One region of the Lelliottia sp. GFLA7 genome, then DNA from elsewhere that is predicted to be linked to it. Evidence: riboswitches for the same ligand, from Rfam matches in the RefSeq annotation. Region 1 holds a riboswitch; each other region holds the start of a gene.
What was found. Region 1 has a riboswitch for thiamine pyrophosphate ahead of thiB (thiamine ABC transporter substrate binding subunit). Riboswitches for the same ligand answer to the same signal wherever they lie in the genome.

Region 1 (10,087 bases):
ACACAGGCAATTAAAACCAGGCTGATGGCAAAAATCCCCGCGGCGATGGAGAACATCATGGTAAAGCCATAATTCAGCGCGAGCATAAACGCCAGCGGCGGGCCAATAACCCACGCCAGGGAAAGCTGCGCACGCATTACCGAGCTGAACATCACCACTTCACGCGCCGAGTTATCGGCATATTCCCGCGCGAGGGCAAAGAGCTGCGGCATGGCGGTATTGGCCAGCGATGCCAGCAGCACGCCGCAGGTAATCAGCGTCAGATAATGACGGTTGAACGCGAACAACAGCGCGTTGCCAATAGCCATCGCACAGCAAAACAGAATCAGCTTGCGACGATCGCCTTGGCTGTCCGAGCGTTTCGCCAGCCACAGGCTCACCAGAATCCCGGCGATGGCGTTGACAGTATAAAACAGCCCGACCCAGAACGGCTGTGCGCCGACTTCGCGGCTCAGGAACAGGCTCAGCGTCGGCGCCTGAAGCGCTCCCGCCACGCCCATCATAAACGCCACCAGCATAAAAGCGGCGTACACCCCATTCAGGCGGCGGCCCATCGTCATCAACCAGAGCATGCGCAGATCCTTGTTAAAGCGAAGAAAAAACAGGTGGAATAGTAAACGAAAAAAGCCAGCAAAAACATTTTGCTGGCGGGTGATAAGCACCAATACTCAGTCACACATGATCGAGGCAAGTCAGCGTTCAGAAGTCGTTTGCGTAACCTCCCACTGCATCAATTCTTCCAGCATTTTCAGCCGCTGCTCGGCGCACTGGCGGGCCAGCCAGGACACTCCTTTTGTCGCTAAAAAGTACTGCTGATAAAACTGACGTGCGGTTGACCTCTTCATCGTTCACTCCCTTGCTTCATCGGAAATGATTATTGGCTTAATATAGGGATTAATAAATTGATGATTTTTTGGCAGGAGTTCCCCTTTTATGGCGTCAGGTCGTCTGCAACAACAATTCATCCGCCTCTGGCAGTGCTGCGAGGGTCAGGAGCGGGAGACCACGCTCAACGAGCTGGCTGAACTCCTAAACTGCTCACGCCGTCATATGCGCACGCTGCTCAACACTATGCAGCAGCAGGGCTGGCTCAACTGGGAGGCCGAAGCCGGGCGCGGTAAACGCTCGCGCCTGACGTTCCTTTATACCGGTCTCGCCCTGCAACAACAGCGCGCCGAGGATCTGCTGGAGCAGGATCGTATCGATCAACTGGTGCAACTGGTCGGCGATAAGGCTGCGGTGCGTCAAATGCTGGTCTCGCATTTAGGCCGTAGCTTCCGCCAGGGACGCCATATTCTGCGCGTTCTCTACTATCGCCCGATGAAAAACCTGTTACCCGGCAGCGCATTACGTCGATCCGAAACGCACATGGCACGACAGATCTTTAGTGGTCTGACGCGAATAAATGAGGAAAACGGGGAGCTGGAAGCCGATATCGCCCACCACTGGCAGCAGCTTTCGCCCCTGCACTGGCGCTTCTTTTTACGTCCAGGCATTCATTTTCATCATGGCCGTGAGCTGGAAATGGGCGATGTTATCGCGTCGCTGCAGCGTGCCCGCGAGCTGCCGCTCTATTCGCATATCTCACGCATCCACTCACCGACGGCCTGGACGCTGGATATCGAACTTTCGCAACCCGATCAATGGCTGCCGTGGTTGATGGGCTATGTGCCGTCGATGATTTTGCCGCACGAGTGGCAATCGATGCCCCAGTTTGCCAGCCAGCCTGTCGGCACCGGTCCTTACGCGGTGACGCGCAACAACAATAATCAGCTCAAGATCCGCGCTTTTGATGATTACTTTGGTTATCGCGCACTGATTGACGAAGTGAATGTCTGGGTGCTGCCCGACATCAGCGAAGAGTTCAGCCCTGGCCTGACGCTGGAAGGCCCCACCGAGGGCGAGAAAGCCGTTGAGAGCCGTCTTGAAGAGGGCTGTTACTACCTGCTGTTTGATGCCCGAACGCATCGCGGAGCCAGCCGTGAGGTGCGCCAGTGGGTGAGCCAAATTCTCGCCCCTGCCAATCTGATTTATCAGGCGGAAGATCAGCACCTGACTTACTGGTTCCCGGCGTATGGGCTCCTTCCTCGCTGGCACCATGCCCGTCCAGGACGCGGCGAGAAACCCGCCGGGCTGGAATCCATCACCCTGACCTATTATCGCGAGCACGTTGAACACCGCTTTATTGCCCGAATCATGAGCAAACTGCTGGCGGCAGAGGGCGTGAAGCTCGAGATTCAGGAAGTGGAATACGATGAGTGGCACCGCGGCGAAGCGGTGAGCGATATCTGGCTCAACAGCGCCAATTTCACCCTGCCGCTCGACTTCTCCCTGTTCTCGCATCTGTTTGAAATTCCGCTTATTCAGCACTGTATTGCTCGCGACTGGCAGCAGGACGCCGCACAATGGCGCGCCGGAGAGATGAATCTCGCCGTCTGGTGCCAGCAATTGCTGTCGCAGCAGGCGATGGTTCCGCTTATCCACCACTGGCTGATGATCCAGGGGCAGCGCAGTATGCGCGGTTTGAGAATGAACACCTTAGGCTGGTTTGACTTTAAATCGGCCTGGTTTGCACCGCCGGAACCATAACACTTTCGTAATATTCACCAAATCATTACACTACTGCTGTTCTCAACGGGGTGCTGCATCAACGATGTGCGCTGAGATAATACCCGTCGAACCTGATCCGGATAACGCCGGCGAAGGGATTTGAGGCTGTCGCTCAAAATCCTTTGCCACTCAACTTTGAGGTGCAAAGTGTTAAAAAAAGTTCTCCCCCTGCTGGCGCTGTTTGCGCTGCCTGTTTTTGCCAAGCCCGTCTTAACGGTCTACACCTACGACTCCTTTGCCGCTGACTGGGGCCCTGGGCCGGTCGTCAAAAAAGCCTTTGAGGCCGACTGCAACTGCGAGCTGAAATTCGTGGCGCTGGAAGATGGCGTCTCGCTGTTAAACCGTCTGCGCATGGAAGGTAAAAACAGCAAAGCCGACGTGGTGCTGGGTCTCGATAACAATCTGCTGGACGCGGCCTCACAAACCAAACTGTTCGCCAAAAGCGGCGTGGCCTCCGAGGCGGTTAACGTCCCCGGCGGCTGGAAAAATGACACGTTCGTGCCGTTCGATTACGGCTACTTCGCGTTTGTGTATGACAAAAATAAGCTGAAAAACCCACCGAAAAGCCTGAAGGAACTGGTAGAGAGCGACCAGAAATGGCGCGTGATTTATCAGGATCCGCGCACCAGCACGCCGGGTCTGGGCCTACTGCTGTGGATGCAAAAAGTCTACGGTGACAAAGCGCCAGAAGCATGGCAGAAGCTGGCGGCGAAAACCGTTACCGTCACCAAAGGCTGGAGTGAAGCCTACGGCCTGTTCCTTAAGGGCGAAAGCGATCTGGTTCTGAGCTACACCACCTCTCCGGCGTATCACATCATCGAAGAGAAAAAAGACCACTACGCGGCGGCGAATTTCTCTGAGGGGCACTATTTGCAGGTGGAAGTGGCCGCACGTACGGCAGCCAGTAAACAGCCTGAACTGGCTGAAAAGTTCCTGAAATTTATGGTCTCACCGGCATTCCAGAATGCGATCCCGACCGGCAACTGGATGTATCCGGTAACCAACGTGACGCTGCCTGCAGGTTTTGATCAGCTGACCAAACCACAAACCACGCTGGAATTTACCCCGCAACAGGTTTCCAGCCAGCGCGCCGCATGGATCAGTGAATGGCAACGCGCCGTCAGCCGCTGATCCCCGGCTGGCTGATTCCTGGGCTGATTGCCGCCATTTTGATGGTGGTCGTCAGCCTGGGCGCATTTCTGGCGCTGTGGTTTAACGCACCAGAGAGCGATCTCATCGCGCTTTGGCATGACAGCTATCTCTGGCATGTCGTGCGTTTCTCTTTCTGGCAGGCGTTTCTCTCTGCCCTGCTCTCCGTTGTACCGGCGATTTTTCTGGCTCGCGCCCTGTATCGACGCCGCTTTCCCGGCAGGCTAATCCTGTTGCGCCTGTGCGCCATGACGCTGATTTTACCGGTGCTGGTCGCCGTATTCGGCATTCTGAGCGTTTACGGACGACAGGGTTGGATCGCCGCGCTGCTCAACGTTTTCGGTATCGAGTGGACCTTCTCGCCTTATGGTCTGCAGGGCATTTTGCTGGCCCACGTCTTTTTCAATATGCCGATGGCGACGCGACTGTTTTTACAGGCGCTGGAAAATATCCCTGGAGAACAGCGCCAGCTCGCCGCACAGCTCGGTATGCGCGGCTGGCCGTTCTTCCGTTTTGTTGAATGGCCGTGGCTGCGCCGCCAGATCCCCCCGGTTGCCGCATTGATTTTCATGCTCTGTTTCGCCAGCTTTGCGACGGTGTTGTCGCTGGGTGGTGGGCCGCAGGCGACAACCATTGAACTCGCGATTTATCAGGCGCTGAGCTTTGACTACGATCCGGGCCGAGCGGCGATACTGGCGATGGTCCAGATGTTTTGCTGTCTGGGGCTGGTGCTGCTCAGCCAGCGTCTAAGCAAAGCCATTGCGGTAGGCAGCCATCAGGTCAGCGGCTGGCGCGACCCGCAGGATCGCTGGCGCAGCCGCATTACGGACATCACGCTCATCACGCTGGCGTTGCTGCTGTTGCTCCCGCCGCTGCTCGCGGTGGTGGTGGATGGTCTCAATCAGAATGTGGTTTCAGTACTGCAACAGCCGGTGCTGTGGCAAGCAACGGGCACCTCGCTGCGCATTGCACTGGGTGCCGGTTTGCTGTGCGTCTTGCTGACCATGATGCTGTTGTGGAGCAGTCGTGAGCTGTACGCGCGCCAGGCCAGAGTCGCCGGACAGGCGCTGGAGCTCAGCGGCATGCTGATTCTGGCGATGCCAGGCATTGTGCTGGCGACCGGTTTCTTCTTGCTGTTTAACAGCACTGTCGGCCTACCAGAGCACGCGGACGGCATCGTGATTTTCACCAACGCGCTGATGGCAATACCCTACGCGCTCAAAGTGCTGGAAAACCCGATGCGCGACGTCAGCGCCCGTTACACGCTGCTTTGTCAGTCACTGGGAATGCGCGGCTGGCAGCGGTTGAAAGTGGTCGAACTCCGCGCACTGAAACGCCCCATTGCCCAGGCGCTGGCCTTTGCCAGCGTGCTGTCGATTGGCGATTTCGGCGTCGTGGCGCTGTTTGGCAATGACGATTTCCGCACGCTGCCGTTCTGGCTCTACCAGCAAATCGGCTCCTATCGCAGTCAGGATGGCGCGGTCACGGCGCTGCTACTCCTGCTGCTGTGCTTTACCTTGTTCACTGTTATCGAAAAACTTCCGGGGCGTGATGCTAAAACTGACTGATGTAACCTGGCTTTACCAGCACCTGCCGATGCGTTTTACCCTGACCGCGCAGCAAGGGGAGATGATCGCGATCCTCGGTCCCAGTGGGGCGGGGAAAAGCACGCTGCTCAATTTGATTGCCGGTTTCCTGCCGCCCGCGCGCGGGGAGATGACGATTAACGGTGAGGATCATACCCACACGCCGCCCTCGCAGCGTCCGGTGTCGATGCTGTTTCAGGAAAATAATCTGTTTACCCATCTGACGGTCCGCCAGAACATCGGGCTAGGAATGGATCCGGGACTGAAACTGACGGCTGCGCAGCGCGAGAAGCTTGAAGATATCGCCCGACAGATGGGGCTGATGGATTTTATCGATCGCTTGCCGGGAGAACTGTCCGGCGGACAGCGTCAGCGTGTGGCGCTGGCGCGCTGTCTGGTTCGGGAGCAGCCGATTTTACTGCTTGATGAGCCGTTCTCGGCGCTCGACCCGGCACTGCGCCAAGAGATGCTGCATCTGGTCAAAGACGTGTGTCACCAGAAGCAACTCACGATGCTGATGGTGTCGCACAGTGTGGAAGACGCCGCCAGAATTGCGCCGCGTTCGGTGGTGATCGCCGACGGGCGCATCGCCTGGGACGGCGAGACTCAGGCGCTGCTGAGCGGAAACGCCAGCGCCTCAGCGCTGTTGGGGATACATTCGCAGCCGGTTTAGATACTGAGTTGTCTGATGCCCTCACCCTACCCTCTCCCACAGGGAGAGGGAGAAAACTGCCGTCATGCGCACAGGGAGAGAGAGAGAACCCCCGTCATGCGCACGGGGAGAGAGAAAACCGCCGACGTGCGCACAGGGAGAGGGAGAAAGCCACCGACGTGCGCGCAGGGAGAGGGAGAAAACCGCCGTCATGCGCAAAGGGAGAGGGAGAAAGCCACCGACGTGCGCGTAGGGAGAGAGAAAACCGCTAACGGAAAGACGACAATTACCGGCTGACCACCTTCAGTAAAATCTCACCGTATACCGGCATCAGCGGATGACGAATCAGCGATACCAGCGCCACCACGGCAACGCCCAGCAGTAACGGTGCCAGCCAGATCAAACGGCTGCGCGGCAGGTAGTGCGTCAGACGATCCGTTCCGGCTTTCGCGCTGCGCCATAAACGCCAGCATAGCCAAACCCCGACCCACAGCATCAGCGCGGTGGCTAACAGCAGCCATTTGAAGTGACCGCTTTGGGCATCAACAGGAATATCGGTCGCCGCACCGGCCAGGATCCCAGGGAGGAAATAGATCGGCGGCCAAAGGATGCAGCCGATGACGTTTGGCAGAATAAATTTGGCGACCGGCAGATCCAGCATCCCGGCAACCATCGGCACCAGCGGACGCGTCGGGCCGACAAATCGCCCCACTAAAATGGTAAACATGCTGTGCTGATGCAGAGCGTGTTCCGTTTTATCGAGCAACGCTTTGTTCTTTTTCATGAAGGACCAGCGGTGCAGCGGCTTTTTGAAGCGCCAGCCCAGCCAGAACGACAGCCAGTCGCCCAGCAGACAGCCTATAATCCCGGCCACCCATGCTTGCCAGAAGTTAACCTCCCCGCTGCCAATCAGCGCGCCAAGCCCCGCCATCATGACTGTCCCGGGTAAAATCAATCCCACCAGCGCCAGCGATTCCAGAAAGGCCACCAGCGCGACAGCAATCAGCGAATACGCGACGGATTGAGTAATAAAATGTTCCAGCAATGCCTGCATAACGATTCCGGTCAGATGACGAAGCAGGGATTCTGCGAAGAGCTTCCTGCCGCGTCAAGACAACAATTGTCTGAATAGTTTACTGGTTGCTGCCGGACTTCACCTGCTTGTTTAATTTTTTTTACCGTTTATTCACATCCGGCGCGGAATTCGCTGGGGCTGGCACCGGTACATTTTTTGAATACGCGCGAAAAATAGAGCTGATCTTCAAAGCCCACGTTGCGCCCGACGGTGGCGATCGGCATTCGCGTAGTGCTGAGCAACAGTTTGGCCTGACTGATGCGCTGATCCTCTCGCCAGCTCAACACGCTGACGCCAAGCTGCTGGCGAAACAGGTGCGACAGACGCGATGGCGACAGACACACGTGCTGGGCGACACCGGCAATATCAAACTGGCTGTCCGCCAGATGGTCGCTGATGTACTGACATGCGTCGCGCACGCGGTGATCCAGCGGCGGGTTAAGCGATTCGTTAATCGCCTCCATGCGCCGTAGCAGCAGCTGTTCCAGCAGATTTATCGCTAAAAGTTCGGCGTAGCGCCCGCCCACCTGTGCATCAATAATCTGGGCAAACAGTTCGCGAAACTGCGCCTGGTGTGCCTCATCAGGCCGGTAATAACCGGTGTGCGCAAAAATCGCCGGCCACGCCAGCCACTCCTGCCAGTAAGCACGCGGGCGGAAATAGACCCACTGGTGATACCACTCTTTGGCGTCCGGATGACGTCCATAGTGATGAACTTCTCCCGGTGGAAACAGCAAAATATCCCCCGGACGGCAGACAAATTGCTTGTCGTTATTCTGGATAACCCCTTCGCCACGCACGGTGATATTCAGAATGTAACCCTTCATTCCCAGCGGCCGATCGACAAAAAAGTCGAGGTAGCCGTCGGCTTCAATGGGGGTCAAACCCGCGACCAGATGGGCGTTGAAGGAGTAACCCGGCAGCAAGGGATCGTTTTGTATTTCGGCCATAATTGGTGACTCCCAACGGTCAAGAAGGAAACAAATTGTCCATATCGAGAAAAGCAGTCTAAAAATGGGGCGTTAAAAGACGTTTATCGCATCCCCGTGCTTTCCGATCCGCCTTAATTCAGCATTTATCCCAGATTTATCCGCCACTTCACACGAAACAGCAGTAACAAAAGTGTCTATAACTACGGCAGAAATGTCCACATTGATTATTTGCACAGCGTCACACTTTCAACCTTAACAGCAATTTAATCCATAAGATTAGCGGATCCTGCCTGACGATTTTCTCCCTCAATCTCTAATGTTGATTCATACCCGTTTTTTGATGGAGCAACAGAAATGGCAATTGCGATTGGCCTCGATTTTGGAAGTGACTCGGTACGCGCTCTGGCGGTGGAGTGTCGTACGGGTCAGGAAATAGCGACCAGCGTCGAATGGTATCCGCGCTGGCAAGAGGGGCGTTACTGCGATGCGCCAAATAATCAGTTCCGCCATCACCCGCGTGATTACATCGAATCGATGGAAGCGGCGATCAAAACCGTGCTGGCAGAGTTAAGCGAAGAACAGCGTGCGCAGATTGTCGGGATTGGCGTGGACAGCACTGGCTCAACGCCTGCGCCTGTCGATGCTGAAGGCCGCGTGCTGGCGCTGCGCCCTGAATTTGCCGACAACCCGAATGCCATGTTCGTGCTGTGGAAAGACCATACCGCGGTCGAAGAAGCCGAAGCCATCACCCGTTTATGCCATCAACCAGGCAAAGCCGATTACTCGCGCTACATCGGCGGGATTTATTCCAGCGAGTGGTTCTGGGCAAAAATCCTGCACGTCACCCGCGCGGACCCTGCCGTAGCGCAAGCTGCTGTCTCGTGGATTGAGCTGTGCGACTGGGTTCCGGCGCTGCTGTCCGGCACCACGCGTCCGCAGGATATCCGCCGCGGGCGCTGTAGCGCTGGGCATAAATCGCTCTGGCACGAAAGCTGGGGCGGTCTGCCACCTGCTGCGTTCTTTGATGAGCTCGACCCGATCATCAACCAGAGCCTGAAATACCCGCTCTTTACCGACACCTTCACCGCCGATATCCCGGTAGGCACGCTCAATGAAGAGTGGGCGCGACGCTTGGGTCTGCCACAAAACGTGGCGATTTCCGGCGGCGCGTTCGACTGCCATATGGGTGCCGTTGGCGCGGGTGCGCAGCCAAATACGCTGGTCAAAGTGATCGGCACATCCACCTGCGACATTCTGACCGCCGATAAAGCCACCGTGGGCGACCGCGCGGTGAAAGGCATTTGCGGCCAGGTTGACGGCAGTGTCGTCCCTGATTTTATCGGTCTCGAAGCCGGCCAATCCGCCTTTGGCGATATCTACGCCTGGTTTGGCCGCGTGCTGGGCTGGCCGCTGGATCAGCTGGCCGCGACGCATCCGGAGCTGAAACCGCAGATTGACGCGAGCAAAAAACAGCTGCTTCCACAGCTCACCGAAGCGTGGGCAAAAAATCCGTCTCTTGACCATCTCCCGGTGGTGCTCGACTGGTTTAACGGCCGCCGTACCCCGTTTGCCAACCAGCGCCTCAAAGGGGTGATTACCGATCTCAACCTGGCAACCGATGCGCCTGCGCTGTTTGGCGGCCTGATTGCGGCAACCGCGTTTGGTGCGCGCGCAATTATGGAGTGCTTCACCGGACAAGGGATCGCCGTAAACGAGGTGATGGCGCTGGGCGGCATCGCCCGTAAAAACCAGGTGATCATGCAGGCCTGCTGTGACGTGCTGAACCGTCCGCTGCAAATTGTCGCCTCCGACCAGTGCTGCGCGCTGGGTGCTGCGATTTTTGCCGCCGTCGCGGCAGGCGTTCACGCCGATATCCCGACTGCCCAACAGCACATGGCGAGCGCCGTAGAAAACACGCTTCAGCCGCGCGCTCAGCAAGCACAACGCTTCGAACAACTTTATCAGCGCTACCTGCAATGGTCGAAAAGCGCCGAGCAACACTATCTCCCTGTCGCCACTCCCGCCAAAACCAGCGCGGAAAAACCGGCAACCCTGACACATTAAGGACACGATAATGACCATT
Region 2 (10,087 bases), on a different contig from region 1:
TGAAAGAGTTCAGCGAGCCGGCATGCGTCATCGTGAAACATGCCAATCCGTGTGGCGTTGCCGTCAGCACGTCTATTCTTGAAGCCTACGACCGGGCTTACAAAACCGATCCGACGTCCGCGTTCGGCGGCATTATCGCGTTTAACCGTGAACTTGATGCCGAGACGGCACAGGCAATCATCTCCCGTCAGTTTGTCGAAGTGATCATCGCGCCTTCCGCAACAGAAGAAGCCCTGAAAATCACCGCAGCCAAACAAAACGTTCGCGTGCTGGTTTGTGGTCAGTGGGCTAAGCGCGTTCCAGGTCTGGATTTCAAACGTGTTAATGGCGGCCTGCTGGTTCAGGATCGTGATTTGGGCATGGTGACCGCGGGCGACCTGCGTGTCGTGACTCAACGTCAGCCAACCGAACAAGAACTGCGTGACGCGCTGTTCTGCTGGAAGGTCGCCAAATTTGTTAAATCCAACGCGATTGTGTATTCGAAAGAGAATATGACGATCGGCATAGGCGCAGGCCAGATGAGCCGCGTCTACTCTGCCAAAATCGCCGGTATTAAAGCCAGCGATGAAGGCCTGGAAGTAAAAGGCTCCGCAATGGCATCTGACGCCTTCTTCCCGTTCCGCGACGGTATTGATGCAGCAGCAGCCGTTGGCGTGACCTGTGTTATCCAGCCGGGCGGATCCATTCGTGATGATGAAGTCATCGCCGCCGCTGACGAACACGGCATCGCCATGATCTTCACCGACATGCGTCACTTCCGCCATTAATCCCGGAGTCAAAAATGAAAGTATTAGTCATTGGTAACGGCGGGCGCGAGCACGCTCTGGCATGGAAAGCTGCGCAGTCGCCGCGGGTGAGCACCGTTTTTGTCGCGCCGGGTAACGCTGGTACGGCACTGGAACCCACTCTGCAGAATGTGGCTATCGGTGTGACCGATATTCCGGCGCTGCTGGATTTTGCTCAGAGCGAGAAAATCGATCTCACCATCGTCGGTCCAGAAGCACCGCTGGTCATTGGCGTGGTTGATGCATTCCGCGCCGCTGGCCTGACAATCTTTGGTCCTACAGAAGGCGCTGCACAGCTGGAAGGCTCTAAAGCATTCACTAAAGATTTCCTCGCGCGTCATAAAATCCCGACGGGCGAATATCAGAACTTCACTGAAGTTGAATCTGCGCTGGCTTATTTGCGTGAAAAAGGTGCACCGATCGTCATTAAAGCCGACGGTCTGGCGGCCGGGAAAGGTGTTATCGTCGCGATGACGCTCGAAGAAGCCGAAGCCGCGGTTCAGGATATGCTGGCGGGCAACGCTTTTGGCGATGCGGGTCATCGTATCGTGATTGAGGAGTTCCTCGACGGTGAAGAGGCCAGCTTTATTGTCATGGTTGACGGCGAGCACGTTCTGCCGATGGCCACCAGCCAGGATCACAAACGCGTTGGCGATGCGGATACCGGGCCGAATACCGGCGGAATGGGCGCTTACTCTCCGGCACCAGTTGTGACTGATGAAGTCCACCAGCGCACCATGGACCGCATCATCTGGCCAACCGTCAAAGGCATGGCAGCAGAAGGCAATACCTACACCGGTTTCCTGTACGCCGGTCTGATGATCGACAAGCAGGGCAATCCAAAAGTTATCGAATTCAACTGCCGCTTCGGTGACCCAGAAACTCAGCCAATTATGCTGCGTATGAAGTCCGATCTGGTTGAACTGTGTCTGGCAGCATGCGAAGGCAAGCTGGATGAGAAAACATCCGAGTGGGACGATCGCGCTTCTCTGGGCGTGGTGATCGCTGCGGGCGGTTATCCGGGTGATTACCGCAACGGTGACGAGATCCACGGCCTGCCGCTCGAAGAAGTCGATGGCGGTAAAGTGTTCCACGCCGGGACGAAACTCGCAGACGACGATCGTGTATTGACCAATGGCGGGCGCGTACTGTGCGCAACGGCGCTGGGAAATACGGTTGCTGAAGCGCAGAAACGTGCGTATGCACTGATGGCTGATATTCACTGGGACGGCAGCTTTAGCCGCAGCGATATTGGTTACCGTGCTATTGCACGCGAGCAAGGCGAGTAATTCATGTTGGCCCTCTCCGTCTGGAGGGGGTTTTCAATCAGAAGTGTTTTTCTGTCGGCTGCCAGGTACAAAAATCTTCATTTGCCACCAGCAACAGCTGCGAACCTTCAGATGCTTCAAGCCAGGCCACACTCACTTCCATTGACGAATGACGTTGGCGTCTTTCGATACGCTCCCTTGCCCACGCGTCCAAATCAGGTTTGATCGTTTGACTTTCACAGGTGGTCACCGTGCCATCGGCATGCCAGCGCCCCTGGCGCAGCACAACGCGTCCCTGACGCAGCGCATCGCTGGTCTGGCGGATTTGTTCGGCGCGATAGCGGTATAAAGCGATTTGATCGCTTGAGAGCTGCTGCTTTTGGCCGTCAACTTCGCGCTGCATAAAGCTCAGCTCGCCGCGACCATCAAACCGGACACGAATGTGTTCAGGCGTTTTACTGTAGATATTGAGTTCAATCAGCGACAGCGCATCATCCTGCCAGCGGTATTCCGCTGTAGAGGTATTGCCCTTGTGCCACGGACTGAATGCAGAAAGGAGATGGACTTCACCATTGACGTCTTTACGCCAGATTCGCACCGCACCCTGATCGGCCGCGTATCCACTCGCGGTGAAGGGCGGCAAAGCGGAATCATGGCTGCAGGCCGAAAGCAACAGCACGCCTGCCAGCGCCAACGTTGAGCGCCAGACAGACAAAAGGGGCGAAACCGCCCCCTTGTTAAAACTGTTCACTGCCACGCGGCTTACTTAACTGCGTCTTTCAGTGCTTTACCAGAAACAAATGCTGGTACGTTAGCAGCAGCAATTTTGATTTCTTTACCGGTCTGCGGGTTGCGGCCAGTACGCTCAGCGCGGTGGTTCACTTTGAAGGTACCGAAACCAACCAGTTGTACAGCATCGCCTTCTTTCAGAGACTCAGTAATAGCAGCCAGGGTGGATTCCAGTGCAGCTTTAGCCTGCACTTTAGACAGATCAGCCTTGTCCGCAATTACATCAATCAGTTGAGTCTTGTTCATAAGTTATCCTTTCAATGTGTTTATCGCTTGCTAAGCATCGAGTGCGACGAAAATGCCAAAAAAGCACTCTCCTGCATACACGCACCGATAGCCACTTTTTTTCGCCCCCCAAATGTAGACCAGACGGGGGGCAGAAGGGAAGAGTAGAGGTGCGACAAAACAGGCGTTAAATCACGTTTTATTGTCTCACTGGTTAAAAATTATACCAATATTACTCTCACCCGCCTCGCGTAAGTCCGCGCGCAGGCCTTTTATCAGTTCAATATCGCGTTCTTCGCAGTCGGCCAAAAGTCGGAATATTTCCCACTGAATGTCCCATTCTTGCTCAACTGCCGGGTTCACTCTCAGCTCTTCGTCGGTCATTTCACGACCTTCTTGCGTCATTTCCAGCATCGCAACGGTCGTAATCGACGCCTTACTCACTTCGATGGCATGCTCCAGAGTTTCACCGCTTAAACGCGAATGCACCAGTTCACTCAATGCCACGCAGGCGTCGATCGCCGGATAGACACCATACATATCGTAGTCATCCGCCGACGGGATTGCCTCTTCCAGCTTTTCGAGCTGAGAGTCAAAGTTCACCTTCGCGTCTTTAACCGTCAGTGTTTCCCAAATCAGATCAAGAATACGGCGATAAATCTGGCCTTCACCAAATTCGGTTTCCTTACAGAACGTCGCATAATTGGGATACATGCGCTCGCACAGGCAAGCCATAAAGGTCACGTGCTGCCAGCTTTCCAGCTTCTCAAGGCGCAGATGAATCGGGTTTTGTAACATGATGATGTCTCGAATCGGAAATTAGCGGCAGTTTACCTGAATCAAGGTTGAATTTCCTGCCAACGAATAAAAGCCGGGCGCGCCGATGCGACCGCATCAGCCCAGCGCGTCGGCTCTGGTAAACGGTAACCTTTCATACAACGCTGCACCCACGCCAGGGCACTGTCTGTGCTCACGCGATGCCCAGTCGCTACGAACAGCGGATTGCATCGCGCTTTGCTGCGCCAGACCCACGCCAGCTGCTCGCCTTTATCCATCAACGGTGCCAGCGCGCCCGGCTCAGCGGAAAGGGGTTCAAATTTCCCACACAGGCGCTTTTTCGCCACGCCAATTGTTGGGACATCCACCAGCAAACCAAAATGGCTGGCGACGCCCAGACGACGCGGGTGGGAGATCCCATGACCATCCACAAACAGCAGATCGGGTTTTTGCGAGAGTTGCTCCCACGCTGCCAGCAGCGCGGGATATTCACGAAAGGAGAGAAAGCCTGGAATGTACGGCATGGTGGTGGCGATTCGCGCCACCTTATATTCAACCAGTTCCAGCGATGGATACTTCAAGAGCACCATCGCTGCCCGCGTCACCTCACCCCCCTGTTCAAATCCAACGTCGGCACCGGCGATCAGCTGCGGCGGATCCTTATCCAGACGATCCTCAAGGATCACTGACGAGGCAAGTTCGATTTGCTGAGCGCGTAACGACGCGAGATCCATAACAACTCCTTACAGATGATACTGGGCAGAATGTCGGTGCACCGCCTCCACAAACGCGCCAGCGTGCTCTGGCGGTACATCCTGATGAATACCGTGGCCCAGGTTGAAGACATGGCCTTCGCCCTGGCCGAAACCTGCAAGTATAGACGCTACCTCTTCTTCGATACGTGCAGGCTGCGCGTAAAGCATAGACGGGTCCATGTTACCCTGCAGCGCGACGGTATCGCCCACGCGACGACGTGCATCGGCAATATCGGTGGTCCAGTCAAGGCCCAGCGCATCACAACCGGTGGCCGCCATCGCTCCGAGCCACTGTCCGCCGCCTTTGGTGAACAGCGTCACCGGCACACGACGACCTTCGTTTTCACGCAGCAGGCCATCGATAATTTTGTGCATGTAATAGAGAGAGAACTGCTGATAATCACGCCCTGTGAGCACGCCGCCCCAGGTATCGAAGATCATCACCGACTGCGCGCCCGCTTTAATCTGCGCATTGAGATACAGCGTGACGCTTTTCGCCAGCTTATCCAGCAACGCGTGCAGGGCCATCGGCTCGGCATACATCATCTTTTTGATGACGGTAAAGGCTTTGCTGCTGCCGCCTTCGACCATATAGGTCGCCAGCGTCCACGGGCTACCGGAAAAACCAATCAGCGGCACTTCGCCCTTCAGCTCGCGGCGAATGGTGCGCACCGCGTTCATCACGTAACCCAGTTCACCTTCCGGATCCGGAATCGGCAGCTTATCAATATCGGCTTTGCTCTTGATCGGCGAGGTAAAGCGCGGGCCTTCGCCCGTTTCGAAATACAAACCAAGACCCATCGCATCCGGGATGGTCAGGATGTCTGAAAAAAGGATCGCCGCATCAAGCGGGAAACGGCGCAGCGGCTGAAGCGTCACTTCACAGGCCAGCTCTGCGTTTTTGCACAGCGACATAAAATCGCCCGCCTGCGCTCGCGTCGCTTTATATTCCGGAAGATAGCGGCCTGCCTGGCGCATCATCCACACCGGGGTGACATCAACGGGTTGGCGCAGCAGCGCACGCAGATAACGATCGTTCTTCAGTTCGGTCATTTTGCAGGTTCCTTAAGCATCTTGCCGCTAGTGTATCACGTCATTCAGACTTCATAGTCGGCCCGACACATTGCCACAGTATCTTCAATCAGGCGACGCGCCACGGTGCCCGGTGGCGGTAACAGTGGTAAATCGTCGTAGCGATACCAGTTTGCTTCCAGCAGCTCTTTCGGGTCGATGACGATGTCGCCGCTGTCATAGTCAGCCATAAAGGCCGTCATCAGTGACATTGGGAAAGGCCATGGCTGAGAGGTAACGTAACGCAGATTTTTGACTTTAATCCCGCTCTCTTCCATCACTTCACGCGCGACGGTTTGCTCCAGCGTTTCGCCGACCTCAACAAATCCAGCCAATACCGTGTGAATACCGTTACGATGGCGGACGTGCTGCGCCAGTAAAATCGAATCATCGCGACGAATCGCAACGATGATGCAGGGTGCAATTTGCGGGTAATAGCGCTCACGGCAGTGGCCGCACAGCAGCGCCCACTCGGTTTTGCTCGGATGCATGGCGTGACCGCAGTAGCCGCAGAACTTATGCGAGCGATAGAACTCAGCTAACTGCACACCGCGCCCGGCCAGCTGAAACAGGCCTGCATCAAGATCCATCACCTGACGCACCGATCCCATATCCTGACGGCGATTCTGTTGGATCAACCACACTGCATCGCCCTGCCATTCACCGATCTTTAATGCGGGTTGCCCCACAAGATCGAATTGCTCGGCATCGCCATGAGGTAACTCCCCTGCGGGCAACCATAATTTTTGTTCATGGCTGACGATCCACCAGCCACGATCTAATTTTTCAATTATACGATCCATATCTATTGCACTACCTTCGCTTCACAGGCATGTTGATAACAATATTCTTACAAATTTAGGCGGGCAGCTTTTAACCTTAACCTTGCGGAGTCAAACATGCTAAACCAGCTAGAAAGCCTGACAGAGCGCGTTGGAGGAAGTAATAAACTGGTCGATCGCTGGCTGCACGTGCGCAAACAATTGCTTGTTGCTTACTATAATCTGGTTGGCATTAAGCCTGGCAAAGAATCCTATATGCGCCTGAACGAAAAAGCGCTGGATAATTTCTGTCAGAGTCTGGTGGATTACCTTTCCGACGGCCATTTCAATATTTATGAACGTATTATCCGTGAAATGGAAGGGACGAATCCTTATTTAACGGCGACAAAACTCTACCCGCAGCTGGAAGCAAACACCCAGCAGATTATGGATTATTACGACTCCACGCTCGAAAATGCGATCGACCAGGATAACTATCTGGAATTGCAGCAGGCGCTGTCCGATCTCGGCGAAGCCCTGGAAGGACGCTTTACGCTGGAAGACAAACTGATTGCCCTCGCGCTGGACAACAATTTGAAGGCCAGCAACGAAGATAACGTCGCGCGGCCAGCTTGAGTTATTCATCGTTAACGCGTAGTTTACAAATATTCGCCCCTCTCACGAGGGGGTATTACACGAAATCATTCATGCTGCATCGCGGCGGCAACTGAGTGAATCCCAGGAAGCTTGCACCAGTAAGTGACCGGGGTGAATGAAGGCAGCCAATAACGAGGCAGCTTGAAGGATGGAGTGTAAATTTCTTGTCGGAGTGCCCAGTGCGTAAGCCGGGCTGAGACCGTTAATTCGGGATCCGCGGAACCTGATCAGGCTAATACCTGCGAAGGGAACAAGAGTCAATCTGCTGTTGTATCGCCTCTGGGCGATCACCTCTTGCTTCATCCGTCGTCTGACAAGCCACTTCCTTTACTATTTTGGAATGAGCTATGTCTGCAAAATTGACCCGCCGCGAACAGCGCGCACAAGCACAACACTTCATCGATACGCTCGAAGGCACCGCTTTCCCGAACTCAAAACGTATTTATACTTCTGGTTCACAGGCTGATATCCGCGTACCCATGCGTGAGATCCAGCTCAGCCCTACGCTTCTCGGCGGCAGCAAAGAAAATCCGCAGTTTGAGGATAACGAAGCGGTGCCGGTTTATGACACCTCCGGTCCCTATGGTGATACCGACGTTACCATCAACGTTCAGCAAGGGCTGGCAAAACTGCGGCAGCCGTGGATTGACGCGCGTAATGACAGCGAAGCGCTCACCGTTCGCAGCTCCGCCTACACCAAAGAACGCCTCGCAGATGATGGTCTTGATGAACTGCGCTTTACCGGTCTGCTGACGCCAAAGCGGGCGAAATCAGGCAAATGCGTGACGCAGCTGCATTATGCGCGCCAGGGCATTGTGACCCCGGAAATGGAATTTATCGCCATTCGCGAAAATATGGGCCGTGAACGGATTCGCAGCGAAGTGCTTCGCCACCAGCATCCGGGCGAAGGTTTTGGCGCGCGTCTACCGGAGAACATCACGCCGGAGTTTGTACGTGATGAAGTGGCCGCTGGTCGCGCCATCATCCCCGCCAATATTAATCATCCAGAATCGGAGCCAATGATTATTGGCCGTAATTTCCTGGTAAAGGTCAACGCCAATATCGGCAACTCTGCCGTAACATCATCCATCGAAGAAGAGGTCGAAAAGCTGGTGTGGTCTACACGCTGGGGGGCGGACACGGTCATGGACCTTTCGACCGGGCGTTACATCCACGAAACCCGCGAGTGGATTTTGCGAAACAGCCCCGTTCCTATCGGAACCGTGCCGATCTATCAGGCGCTGGAGAAGGTCAACGGGATCGCAGAAGATCTGACCTGGGAAGCGTTCCGCGACACGTTACTTGAGCAGGCGGAACAAGGCGTCGATTACTTCACCATTCACGCAGGCGTACTGCTGCGCTACGTGCCGATGACCGCCAAACGCCTGACCGGAATTGTCTCGCGTGGCGGATCCATTATGGCGAAGTGGTGCCTGTCCCATCATCAGGAAAATTTCCTCTACGAACACTTCCGTGAAATTTGTGAAATCTGTGCGGCCTACGATGTGTCTCTTTCGCTGGGCGACGGGTTGCGTCCTGGCTCCATTCGCGATGCCAACGATGAAGCGCAATTTGCCGAACTGCACACATTGGGTGAGCTAACTAAAATCGCCTGGGAATATGACGTGCAGGTGATGATCGAAGGTCCCGGTCACGTTCCGATGCAGATGATTCGCCGCAACATGACCGAAGAGCTGGAGCACTGCCACGAAGCGCCGTTCTACACGCTGGGACCGCTAACGACCGATATCGCGCCGGGCTACGACCACTTCACATCAGGGATTGGTGCCGCGATGATCGGCTGGTTTGGCTGCGCGATGCTCTGTTACGTCACGCCAAAAGAACACCTGGGCTTACCCAACAAAGAAGATGTCAAACAGGGATTAATTACTTATAAAATTGCCGCTCACGCCGCCGACCTGGCGAAAGGCCATCCGGGCGCGCAAATCCGCGATAACGCCATGTCTAAAGCGCGTTTCGAATTTCGCTGGGAAGATCAGTTTAACCTGGCGCTCGACCCCCTCACCGCCCGTGCGTATCACGACGAAACCCTGCCTCAAGAATCTGGCAAAGTGGCGCACTTCTGCTCGATGTGCGGGCCAAAATTCTGCTCGATGAAAATCAGCCAGGAAGTGCGCGATTACGCCGCGAAACAGGCTATCGAAGTGGGTATGGCCGATATGTCACAAAACTTCCGCGCGAAAGGTGGCGAAATCTACCTTAAAAAGGAGAAGGCATAATGTATCAGCCCAATTTTCCGCCCGTCCCTTTTCGCTTAGGTCTTTACCCCGTAGTAGACAGCGTGGTGTGGATTGAGCGACTGCTTCAGGCCGGTGTGAAAACGCTCCAGCTACGCATCAAAGACAAATGCGATGAAGACGTTGAGCCCGACGTGGCAAATGCCATTGCGCTGGGACGCCGTTATGGCGCTCGCGTATTTATCAACGATTACTGGCAACTGGCGATCAAGCATCAGGCTTATGGCGTGCATCTGGGTCAGGAGGATCTGGAAACCACCGATCTGAGCGCCATTCGCAACGCCGGTTTACGTCTGGGCGTGTCTACGCATGACGATATGGAGATCGACGTGGCGCTAGCGGCGCGCCCATCCTATATCGCGCTCGGCCATGTTTTTCCAACACAAACCAAGCAGATGCCTTCTGCTCCGCAGGGTCTTGAGCAACTGACGCGCCACATTGAACGCCTGGCTGATTATCCAACCGTCGCCATCGGCGGCATCAGCCTTGAACGTGTCCCTGCGGTACTGAAAACCGGCGTCGGGAGTGTAGCGGTGGTCAGCGCGATTACGCAGGCCGCCGACTGGCAGGTAGCCACAGCACAGTTATTGCAACTGGCAGGAGCGGGCGATGAATGACAGCGACTTTATGCGCTACAGCCGTCAGATCATGCTGGAAGATATCGCCATCGACGGACAGCAAAAATTGCTCGCCAGCCGGGTGTTGCTTATCGGCCTTGGCGGGTTAGGCGCACCGGCGGCG
Region 3 (10,087 bases), on a different contig from region 1:
CGCTTCTATCGCCAGCTCGACAATATTCTTCGGATCGAAATAGAGCGGATTCGCCGCAAATGACGCGCCAGCGGAGTGCTCCACGCCCTGGTCAACCGGTAAAATCGACAGATAACCGGTTCCGCTCAGGCGTCCGGTGTTATAAAGCGTCTGCATGTTCCGCAGTACTGCCGGTGGCCGGTTGTTATCAATCATGACGCGGTCAACGTAATCATGGCCCGGCAGATAGAGCTGTTCGGCTGGAATAGTCATACAACGATGCTGTAAAAGGCTGTCGGCGTCTTTGCCAAGCAACTGCGCAATATCAGTCATAGTGATGCTCCCGTAAGTTCCGACGTCATGTCGGATCGAGTGAACCAAACCCAAATTTTCATGGGCAGACTAAGCCTGGTACTGACACAACAGAATTTCCACCGCCTACGCTTTTTTTCAGCACACCGTCCTGGCGCGTTTGGTGTACATCAAAACGGTTACATTGAGCGGTTATTCCCTACAAAAGTACTTCAATGGTTTATCTACGGCGCGTGGTTATACGACAGCGCAAATACCGGGCACGTAGCGGCGGGCGGGGCTTTGCTGATGCAGTCACACTGGGAAATACAGTTGCAGTGCGCGTCGTCAGTCACCGTGGTGGCGACTGCGCCGACGCGCGAGGCATTACGCCTCGTACACAAAAGCATATCAATCGCTTCAGCAGTCGCTGAGCGATTAACCGGGTATGCATTTATCCCCTTTTTTTCCCGGCCGAAAATTCTTATCCAGAATATGCGTTCGAGGCACTACCACCACGCATGAAAATGGTGAACCGGGCCAATACCGTGACCGACTTCAAGGCTGTCTGCTTTTTCCAGCGCGTGCGACAGCCAAATTTTGGCCTCCTGCACCGTATCCCCCCAATTGTCATGACGCGGGCGGAGTGCAGCCAGCGCTGCCGACAGCGTGCAGCCGGTGCCATGGGTGTTTTTGGTCATGACGCGTGGAGCGGTAAATCGCTGGATACCTTCACGCGTGAAGAGCCAGTCCGGGCTTTCAGCATCGTCCAGATGACCGCCTTTCATCAGCACTGCCTCGCAGCCGAGCGCCAGAAGCGCGCCCCCCTGCTCTTTCATCTCTTGCTCATTGCGGGCCTGAGGCGCATCCAGCAGCGCTGCCGCCTCCGGCAGATTTGGCGTGATCAGCGCGACGTGCGGCAGAAGATGTTTTCGCAGGGTTTCGACAGCCGCAGGGGAAAGCAGCGGGTCGCCACTTTTCGCCAGCATCACCGTATCAAGCACCACGTTTTTGACGCGATAGTGTTTGAGGCGCTCCGCGACCGCTTCAACAATATCAGTCTCGGCCAGCATGCCGATTTTGGTGGTATCAATGCGGACATCGCTGAACACAGAGTCCAGCTGGGCACCGACAAAATCCGGTTCCACACGATACACCGACTGCACGCCGCGCGTATTTTGCGCCACCAGTGCGGTAATGACTGAGCAGCCATACGCTCCAAGGGCTGAGAAGGTTTTCAGATCCGCCTGAATCCCCGCGCCGCCGCTCGGGTCCGTGCCAGCAATGGTTAATGCGTTAATACGTCTCATGCCTGCGCCTCCAGGTTCCAGAGCGCGTCAATAAACGCGCTGGCAAAACTTCCTGGCCCGCGGCTTTCTTTGACGGCAACGCTACCGGCTTGCTTCATAAACCCGCATGCGGCGGCAACATTGTTCAACCGGTCACCTGGCAATGAACAGCTTGCCGCGACAACAGCCGAGAGCGCACAGCCTGTCCCCACGACGCGCGTCATCATCACATCGCCGCCAGTGATGGTCTGCGTACGTTGCCCATCGGTGACGTAATCCACTTCGCCCGTCACAGCAACAATGGCGTGAGTTTGTCGGGCAAGAGCAATCGCGGCAGGCAACGCGCTGGAAGCGGTATCGATGGTGTCAACGCCTCGCCCCCCCGCGCTCATACCGGCAAGCGCGAGAATTTCAGAGGCATTACCGCGTATCGCCGCAGGTTTGAGTGAGAGGATTTGTTGGCAAAAACGGGTGCGATACGACAACGCGCCCACGGCCACGGGATCCAATGTCCAGGGCTTTCCAGCGGCCACGGCACGTTCGATTGCCCGACGCATCGCCTGCGCGCGCGGCGCGGTCAGCGTGCCAACATTGATCAGTAAGGCATCAGCCATCGCTGCAAATTGCTCTGCTTCTTCGGCTTCAATCACCATCGCGGGGGACGCACCAAGTGCCAGCAAAACGTTGGCCGTAAAGGTTTGCACCACATCGTTGGTCATGCAGTGTATGAGCGGGGAAAGCGTGCGGAAGTGATGTAAGGCGTGTAAATCGAGTCGGTCAGGCTGCATGTTTCGCTCCTGCCTTGCGAGAAGAAGCGATAACCTTAACAGTCACCTGACTTCCCTACGCTGGCATTATCCAGATCAGGTGGTACGGGTATTTCTCAGCCTTCACGTAGAAGGGCACCCCGAGTCAAATTACCTAAAACTTCAGTAATATGGGCAGCGTAGAGGAAGTAATTATCGAATGCAAGCCTCCTGGACCGCTCTTTTCTGGTCATGAAAATGCTGTAAACATTTATTATTATTGGCCTATTTAGATTGAGTTACCCCCTATATATGTAGACATTTAATGTCATTGATTTTTTAGGGATAAATAATATAAACCTAAGACCTAAACACGTATCCCACTCTACTCAGTAGTCTATTTAAAACAAAATAAAATTAATTAAAACAACGAATTATGTGATCACACAGATAATTCTCAAGTCCCTATTCATTCGTATTTTTCGTGATCTAAATCAAATGTAAAGGGTGCGAATTACTGGATAGTTGTGCAAGGTAACTACTTCGTTTCTCTGTAAGAGACGCTATAAACTGAATGATATCCTGATAATGTGGTAGCAAATGTTAAAGCTTATTATTGCCTCGGCAATCGTATCAATTTCCCTTGTCGCCACAGGGGTTTTCATCGGTGTGATATATAAAAACACGGTTATCAGCATGGCTGGCAATTGCATAAATGAATAACTGAAATTTTATTATTTTGTCATCTGAAAAATGAATATTTCACTTAGCGTGTTTCGCCAATATAAATAACCTGCAAACAGTCAGGTTATTCCGCAGTATCGTTTGATAAAAAAATAAATAATATTAGGGTCAATGAATGAAGAAGATGATGTTAGCTGTTTTGGTCTGCGCCGCGGCGCTTTCGGGTTGTACGACAGAATCGCAACGTATTGCCAATTGCACAAATACCGGCGTCAGCCTGGATACGTGTTATAAAGTTGAGCATGATAATCAAAACGTTAGCCGCGCGGCAGCACTCCAGAATGCGTACAAACGTTCAGATGAATACGCAAAGCAATACGATAATAAGCATCATCATCATGGTGTTGAACAACATGCACAGGCCGCACACGTTGCCGATCCGCTACGTGAAGCGTCATTCTCGGCAAACGGTATTAAGGCCACGGTCAGCAATGGTTTCTTTACTGCCACCATTAACGGCAAAAAAGCCACAGTAAAACGTTTCAATGCCAATGCCTACGAAATTAAAGGCGCGGGATATGTTCTTTCTATTACCCTTGATGAAAACGGAATTACAGACGCGTCATGGAATAAAACCCATGGCAGAGACAATGGATTACTTCAGGTCGTTCAGAAGTAACGCATGGGCGGCTGAAAAGTCGCCTTTTTCGATTTCATCAGCGCGGCTTTTGAGTATATAAATCTGTGAGATTTTTTTCTGTGTTCTTACACACTAAAATCACAGTAAAAACATTGTGTTACTCCCCCTTCGCCAACACCTTTACATTGTAACAAAACAGTAAACAAATTAACCATTGAGCCACGCGCCAAAAGGCTCTATATTGGCCGCGTTTTTTACCTGACCCATCCTTAACTAACTATTTATTCAATCGAGGCGTATAAACAGCCTCGGTTGTAGGAGTGATATGATGACGGATAAAGTCCGTATTGACACTGTAGATGCCCATAAAAGCAACGAAACCTATCTGGCCCGTCAGGCCGAGTTTGAATCGAACGTCAGGAGTTATCCTCGCAAGCTGCCTTTAGCAATTACTAAAGCCGACGGCGTATGGATTACCGATGCAGATAATAAAGAATACCTTGACTGTCTTGCAGGCGCTGGCACCCTCGCGCTTGGCCATAACCATCCTGATGTGCTGAAAAGCATCCAAAATGTCATTACCAGCGGCTTGCCGTTACATACACTGGATCTGACAACTCCGTTGAAAGACGAGTTTTCTGAATACCTGCTCTCCCTGCTCCCAGGCCAGGGTAAAGAATATTGCCTGCAGTTCACCGGCCCATCTGGCGCTGACGCCGTTGAAGCCGCGCTGAAACTGGCGAAAAAAGTAACCGGACGTAGCAGCATTATTAGTTTCTCCGGCGGCTATCACGGCATGACCCACGGCGCGCTGTCCGTGACAGGTAACCTGTCACCGAAAGAAGCGGTCGATAACATGATGCCAGAAGTGCAGTTCATGCCTTATCCGCACCAGTACCGCTGCCCGTTGGGGATTGGCGGTGACGCGGGCGTGAAAGCGCTGACTTACTATTTCGATAACCTGATCAACGACGTTGAAAGCGGCGTGCGTAAACCTGCGGCCGTAATTCTGGAAGCCGTTCAGGGTGAAGGCGGCGTGAACCCGGCTCCGGCTGAGTGGCTGCAGCGCATCCGTAAAGTGACTCAGGAACACGGCATTCTGCTGATCCTCGATGAAGTTCAGGCGGGCTTTGCACGTACTGGTAAGTTCTTTGCTTTCGAACACGCCGGTATTGAGCCAGATATCATCGTCATGTCTAAAGCAGTCGGTGGCGGTCTGCCATTGGCCGTTCTCGGTATTAAAAAGCAGTTTGATGCCTGGGCGCCAGGTCATCATACCGGTACTTTCCGTGGTAACCAGCTGGCGATGGCGACCGGCCTGACGACGCTGAAAATCCTGAAAGACCAGAACATTGCCGACAAAGTGGCTGCACAGGGTGAGTGGCTGAAAGGCCAACTGGCTGAATTGCAGAAACGCTATCCGGTGATCGGCAACGTACGCGGTTTAGGCTTGATGATCGGTATTGAGATCGTGAAACCAAACGAAGCGCCTGACCATATGGGCAGCTTCCCGGGCGATGGCGAGTTGTCTGCGCTGATCCAGAAAAAATGCTTCGAAGCAGGTTTGATTCTGGAACGTGGTGGCCGCGATGGCGTTGTGCTGCGTCTGTTGCCGTCTTTGCTTATCAGCGAGCAAGAGCTGAAAGTCTTCCTGGATAAATTCGAGCAGGCCCTGCTTGCTGCGGGCGTTCGCCCCGCGTAAACGGAGTTAGTGAATACGATGTCTGATTCAAACCCAATTCTGTCGTCGTCGGCACAGAGCATCGAAGCCTATCAGCAGGCTATCGAGCAAAGCTCTCAGGCGGTGATGCAGTGGCTACAGCAGTCTGAAATGTATCAGGGGAAAAGCGTTGCCGAACTGCGCGACAATATTTCCCTGAATTTTGGGCAAAAAGGTCTCGGCAACGAAGCGGCTATCGCGCGTGCTGTTGAGTATTTCCTGAAAGACAGTCTGTCAGTGCACCATCCGCAGTGCGTAGCGCATCTGCATTGCCCAAGTCTGGTAGTCAGCCAGGCGGCGGAAGTGCTGATTAACGCCACTAACCAGAGCATGGATTCCTGGGACCAGAGTCCTTCAGCGACCATTATTGAAATGAAGCTGATCGACTGGCTGCGTACCCGTGTTGGCTATCAGTCCGGCGATGCAGGCGTATTTACCAGCGGCGGTACCCAGAGCAATCTAATGGGGCTGATGCTGGCACGCGATGCGTTCTTTGCGGCCAAAGGTCATTCGATCCAGCAGGACGGTTTGGTTGGCGATCTGCGCAAAATCCGCGTGTTATGTTCTGAAAATGCACACTTCTCAGTGCAGAAGAATATGGCGCTGTTGGGTCTGGGCTATCAGTCTGTCATCCAGGTGAAAACTGACGATTGTTCACGTATGGATCTGACCGATCTGGCCGCAAAAATTGCGTACTGCAATGCGAACGGCGAGCAGATTCTGGCAATCGTGGCAACAGCGGGTACTACCGATGCGGGTGCGATTGATCCACTGCGCGCAATTGCTGAGATGGCTGCAGAACAGCAGATTTGGGTGCATGTCGATGCGGCATGGGGCGGCGCGCTGCTTATGTCCGAAAAGTACCGTGATTATCTGGACGGCATTGAGCTGGTGGATTCCATCACTCTGGACTTCCACAAGCAGTTCTTCCAGACCATCAGCTGCGGTGCGTTTTTGCTGAAGGAAGCGCGTCACTACGAGCTGATGCGTTACCAGGCGGCATACCTGAACTCTGAGTTCGACGAAGAGCAAGGCGTACCGAATTTGGTGTCCAAATCATTACAGACCACGCGTCGCTTTGATGCGCTGAAACTGTGGATGAGCCTGGAAGCGTTAGGTCAGGAGCAGTATGCCGCGATTATCGATCATGGCGTTACGCTGGCACAGGAAGTGGCTGTGTATGTGCAGAACCAAAATGCACTGGAACTGGTCATGCAGCCGCAGCTGGCGAGCGTGCTGTTCCGCTTCCGTCCCGAGCACGATCTGAATGATGCGGCTATTGCATTGTTGAATCAGAAAATTGGTGATGCGCTATTGGATTCTGGTCGTGCAAACGTCGGGGTGACCGAGCACAACGGTGTGACTTGCCTGAAGCTAACTCTGCTGAATCCAACGGTAACGCTGGATGATGTCAAAGTGCTGCTTTCGCTGGTAGAACGCACTGCGCTAGAAATCCTGGCAAGATAATCTTGCTTGTGCCCCTTTTCTCCTGGAGAGGGGCACAATAATAGTCAATCGAAAGTCCCGTCTACCCGCATTCCGACGCTGAAAATTTCCCGCCCGCTGGCTCAGAACACGTCATTCATTTTTTACTTTTCGGCCGACTGGCTGTACTCATACTGACTGTAACCCGTTGTGTAATAAATGGCCGCGGATTTAACAACATCATTCAGAATGGCACCCTCGATAGACACGCCAGCTAGATGAAGGCGTTTAACGCATGCCTGCATCTCTTTTACGCTGGTCATACCAAATCTCGCCACCAGCAATGTCGTGCCGGCCCTTCGTCCCACTAATGAAGCATCCGTGACAGCAAGTATTGGAGGAGTATCAACGATAACCATCTCATAATATTCGTTGGCCCATCTCAGTAACTGCTGGAAACAGTCCCCAATCAGCAACTCCGAAGGGTTAGCCGGAACTTGGCCGCAGGTCAGCACATCGACGCCACCGGGCGCATAGTGCTGTATGGCGTCCTGATACTCCACTTTTCCCATCAACACATCAGCCAGACCGCGACTGTTGGCGAGCGAAAATATCTGATGAACATAACCTTTGCGCATATCGGCATCGATAAACAACACTTTTTGTCCAGCTTGCGCAACGATGGCGGCTAGTGACGTCGCCACCAGCGTCTTACCACAGTCCTGCGTGGGGCCTGTCAGCATGATGACGCGATTTTTAGCCTCCATCATGGTGAAATGCAGGCTGGTGCGCAGACCGCGAATAGCCTCAACAAAGACATCTACTGGCCGGTCCACAGGCAAGAAAGGCACATTTCTTGTTTTGTGATTCCAGCGTTCGCTGATGAAACGCTTACCCCGCAAACGGGTCTTTTTCCACAGCCATACGGAACGCGGCAGCGTTGCAAGAACCGTTATCCCCTGCATTTCGAGTTGCTCAGGCGTTTCGATACCCCGTTTCATTGCCATACGCACCATGACGATGCCCACAGAAAGGACAAAGCCCAACAGCCCCCCTATTAGCACGATTAATGCTTTCTGAGGTTTAATCGGTTCAGGCTGTGTTACTGCTGAGTCAATAATCCGGACGTTACCAATTGCGCTCGAACGCGAAATACTGAGCTCTTGCTGGCGCGTCACGAGCTGTTGGTAAATCGCGCGGCCGGAATCAACGTCCCTGCTCAAGCGCAATATTTCCTGTTGCGTTGAAGGCATCGAGGTCACACGTTTATTAAGGCGTGCTTTTTCACTTTCAAGTGTTTGCCGCTTTTCCATTAATGCCCGGTAAGTCGGATGATCCTTTTTGAAAAGCTGAGAGATTTCCGCTTCGCGAAACGTCAGTTCATTCAGCTGGTTATCAGCATTAACGATCTGCTCCAGGACTGATTTTGCCTCCAGCGTTAAGTCAACGGAATCACGCTGTTTACGATAGCTATTGAGCCGCTCCTCGGCCACATCCAGATCCGCCCGGATTTGTGGCAATTCCCGCTGTAAAAATGCCAGACTTTTCGCATCCTGCGCAGCCTGACGATCAATGTTTTGGCGTAAATAATTTTCTGTAATGCTGTCCAACGTCCTGGCAATCAAGTCGGGATCTGGACCCGTTAGCGACAGATTAAGCACCCCACTTTGCTTAGCCGTTTCGACGACAGCAAACCGATTATTCAGGGCATTGATAGATTCCAGCTTCGATTGTTCATTTAGGATGAACTGCGCTCCGGGTGACCCATCCATGACGTTTACCCAGAGTGACACGCCATTCTTTTGAAAATACTCACCCACCACGCCTTCGCCTTGAAAATCATCACCTTCAATACGATAGTTCTTTGAATCCAGCACTGTCAGCGTCAGCGGCTGAGCCTTACCCTTCGCAGCGGGTATATGTAAATTGATCAGACTCAACGTGGCCAGTTTGCGCCCCGTCATCCGCGCCCAGAGACGCCCAAACACGGGGAAATAATAATTTTTTACGTCATAGTTCAGATGGAGATCGTCAACCGTTTTGCCGAGGATCATGCGTGATTTGAGCAACTGGATTTCAGGCAACGCATCGGGGGAAAGTTCCGGGTTCAATTCGCCAAGATTTTTAAGCAGGCTGTTATCCTGTTTACCTTCGATTTGCACCATGGCGTCTGCCTTGTAAATCGGCGTTGCCACACACGCATATAGCCCTGCAATCACGGTAAACAGGAAGGTAATGCATAGAATAAGCAGGCGATGGTCGATTATTACGCCCAGCAAACGAATGAGATCAACCTCCTGATTTTCAGTCGCTGCGGCATAACCATTTGTAGTATGTGAAGACATTGGTGCTTGATTCCTTTAGTGACTCAGTCGTTGAGTCCATTCCTGACTCGCCCTGCCAAGCAGATCAAATACGTATTCATACGCTTCATGACTTTTACGAAACGGATCGGGTATTTCCCGAGGTTGCAGCCATTGCCCAAAGAGAAGCGAGCGGCCCCTGATTTCAGGCGCAATTGATGAGATATGGTTAAGATGTTCCGGTTCCATCGCCAAAATAAGGTCGTAAGCGCGCATCAACTCGAGGCTGAGTTTTTGCGCGATATGACCTTCAAGCGAAATACCGTGTAATGCGGCAACTTCCTGGGCTCGTGCGTCCGCTGAGTGACCGACCAGGCCACTCACGCCAGCCGATGCCACGGTTAAACCAGGCATTTGTTGGCGTAACAACCGCTCACCAATAGGCGAGCGGCATATATTTCCGGTGCATACCACCAAAATGGAGTTAATCATTACTGCGGCCACGTTCTGATATAGCGAACGGTTTCAGTCAGATCGTGTACACCACTGATTGTCGGAACGAGTTGGGAAATGACGCGATTCCATTGCGATACTGGGGCAGTTGTCACGTAAACAATATCGTAAGGCTGTAACTGGAATTCAGTACCCAGTACCAGAGCCGAAGCATCTTTTGCATTGAGTTGGTAAATGCTGGCAATTTTTCCAGATTTCGCGGTTTTGGCTTCCGAGCGGATAACAAAAATGCCTGTTGCATCCGCCATATCCTGATTGAGTCCACCGGCATTTCCTAAAGCCTCCGCGAGCGTCATTCCGCTGCGATCCATCTTGAATGTGCTCTGTTTGACAACCTCTCCCATCACGAAAACTTTCAGCGCATCGTTGCGTGGGACAAATAAAATGTCGCCCGGATAAAGCAGTTTATTTTGCGTGAGATCGCCATGTTGCATGAGCGCATAAAGCGAAATATGGCTGTCCTCGCCGTTATGCGTCAGCACAACATCGCGCCAGTC

Region 2: it holds a riboswitch for thiamine pyrophosphate, as region 1 does, so the genes downstream of both, thiC (phosphomethylpyrimidine synthase ThiC) here and thiB (thiamine ABC transporter substrate binding subunit) in region 1, are expected to answer to the same signal.
Region 3: it holds a riboswitch for thiamine pyrophosphate, as region 1 does, so the genes downstream of both, thiM (hydroxyethylthiazole kinase) here and thiB (thiamine ABC transporter substrate binding subunit) in region 1, are expected to answer to the same signal.

Annotation. Positions count from the first base shown of each region.
Region 1 covers NZ_JBWLAQ010000003.1:438,718-448,804, reverse strand. The annotation lists gene AC07RN_RS12425 (sugar efflux transporter) at 1-572, opposite strand, end outside; gene sgrT (glucose uptake inhibitor SgrT) at 693-845, opposite strand; gene sgrR (HTH-type transcriptional regulator SgrR) at 934-2,589, shown strand; TPP riboswitch at 2,626-2,726, shown strand; gene thiB (thiamine ABC transporter substrate binding subunit) at 2,758-3,741, shown strand; gene thiP (thiamine/thiamine pyrophosphate ABC transporter permease ThiP) at 3,717-5,327, shown strand; gene thiQ (thiamine ABC transporter ATP-binding protein ThiQ) at 5,311-6,018, shown strand; gene AC07RN_RS12395 (DedA family protein) at 6,284-7,051, opposite strand; gene araC (arabinose operon transcriptional regulator AraC) at 7,180-8,022, opposite strand; gene araB (ribulokinase) at 8,359-10,068, shown strand; gene araA (L-arabinose isomerase) at 10,079-10,087, shown strand, end outside.
Region 2 covers NZ_JBWLAQ010000010.1:1,209-11,295, forward strand. The annotation lists gene purH (bifunctional phosphoribosylaminoimidazolecarboxamide formyltransferase/IMP cyclohydrolase) at 1-767, shown strand, start outside; gene purD (phosphoribosylamine--glycine ligase) at 782-2,074, shown strand; gene AC07RN_RS18860 (DUF1481 domain-containing protein) at 2,112-2,804, opposite strand; gene hupA (nucleoid-associated protein HU-alpha) at 2,816-3,088, opposite strand; gene AC07RN_RS18870 (YjaG family protein) at 3,275-3,865, opposite strand; gene nfi (deoxyribonuclease V) at 3,907-4,578, opposite strand; gene hemE (uroporphyrinogen decarboxylase) at 4,588-5,652, opposite strand; gene nudC (NAD(+) diphosphatase) at 5,697-6,473, opposite strand; gene rsd (sigma D regulator) at 6,570-7,067, shown strand; TPP riboswitch at 7,247-7,355, shown strand; gene thiC (phosphomethylpyrimidine synthase ThiC) at 7,436-9,328, shown strand; gene thiE (thiamine phosphate synthase) at 9,328-9,963, shown strand; gene AC07RN_RS18905 (HesA/MoeB/ThiF family protein) at 9,956-10,087, shown strand, end outside.
Region 3 covers NZ_JBWLAQ010000002.1:612,580-622,666, forward strand. The annotation lists gene fbaB (class I fructose-bisphosphate aldolase) at 1-312, opposite strand, end outside; gene thiD (bifunctional hydroxymethylpyrimidine kinase/phosphomethylpyrimidine kinase) at 780-1,580, opposite strand; gene thiM (hydroxyethylthiazole kinase) at 1,577-2,347, opposite strand; TPP riboswitch at 2,383-2,479, opposite strand; gene AC07RN_RS08520 (hypothetical protein) at 3,165-3,668, shown strand; gene AC07RN_RS08525 (diaminobutyrate--2-oxoglutarate transaminase) at 3,955-5,331, shown strand; gene AC07RN_RS08530 (pyridoxal phosphate-dependent decarboxylase family protein) at 5,350-6,816, shown strand; gene etk (tyrosine-protein kinase) at 6,939-9,119, opposite strand; gene AC07RN_RS08540 (arsenate reductase/protein-tyrosine-phosphatase family protein) at 9,135-9,581, opposite strand; gene AC07RN_RS08545 (polysaccharide export protein) at 9,569-10,087, opposite strand, start outside.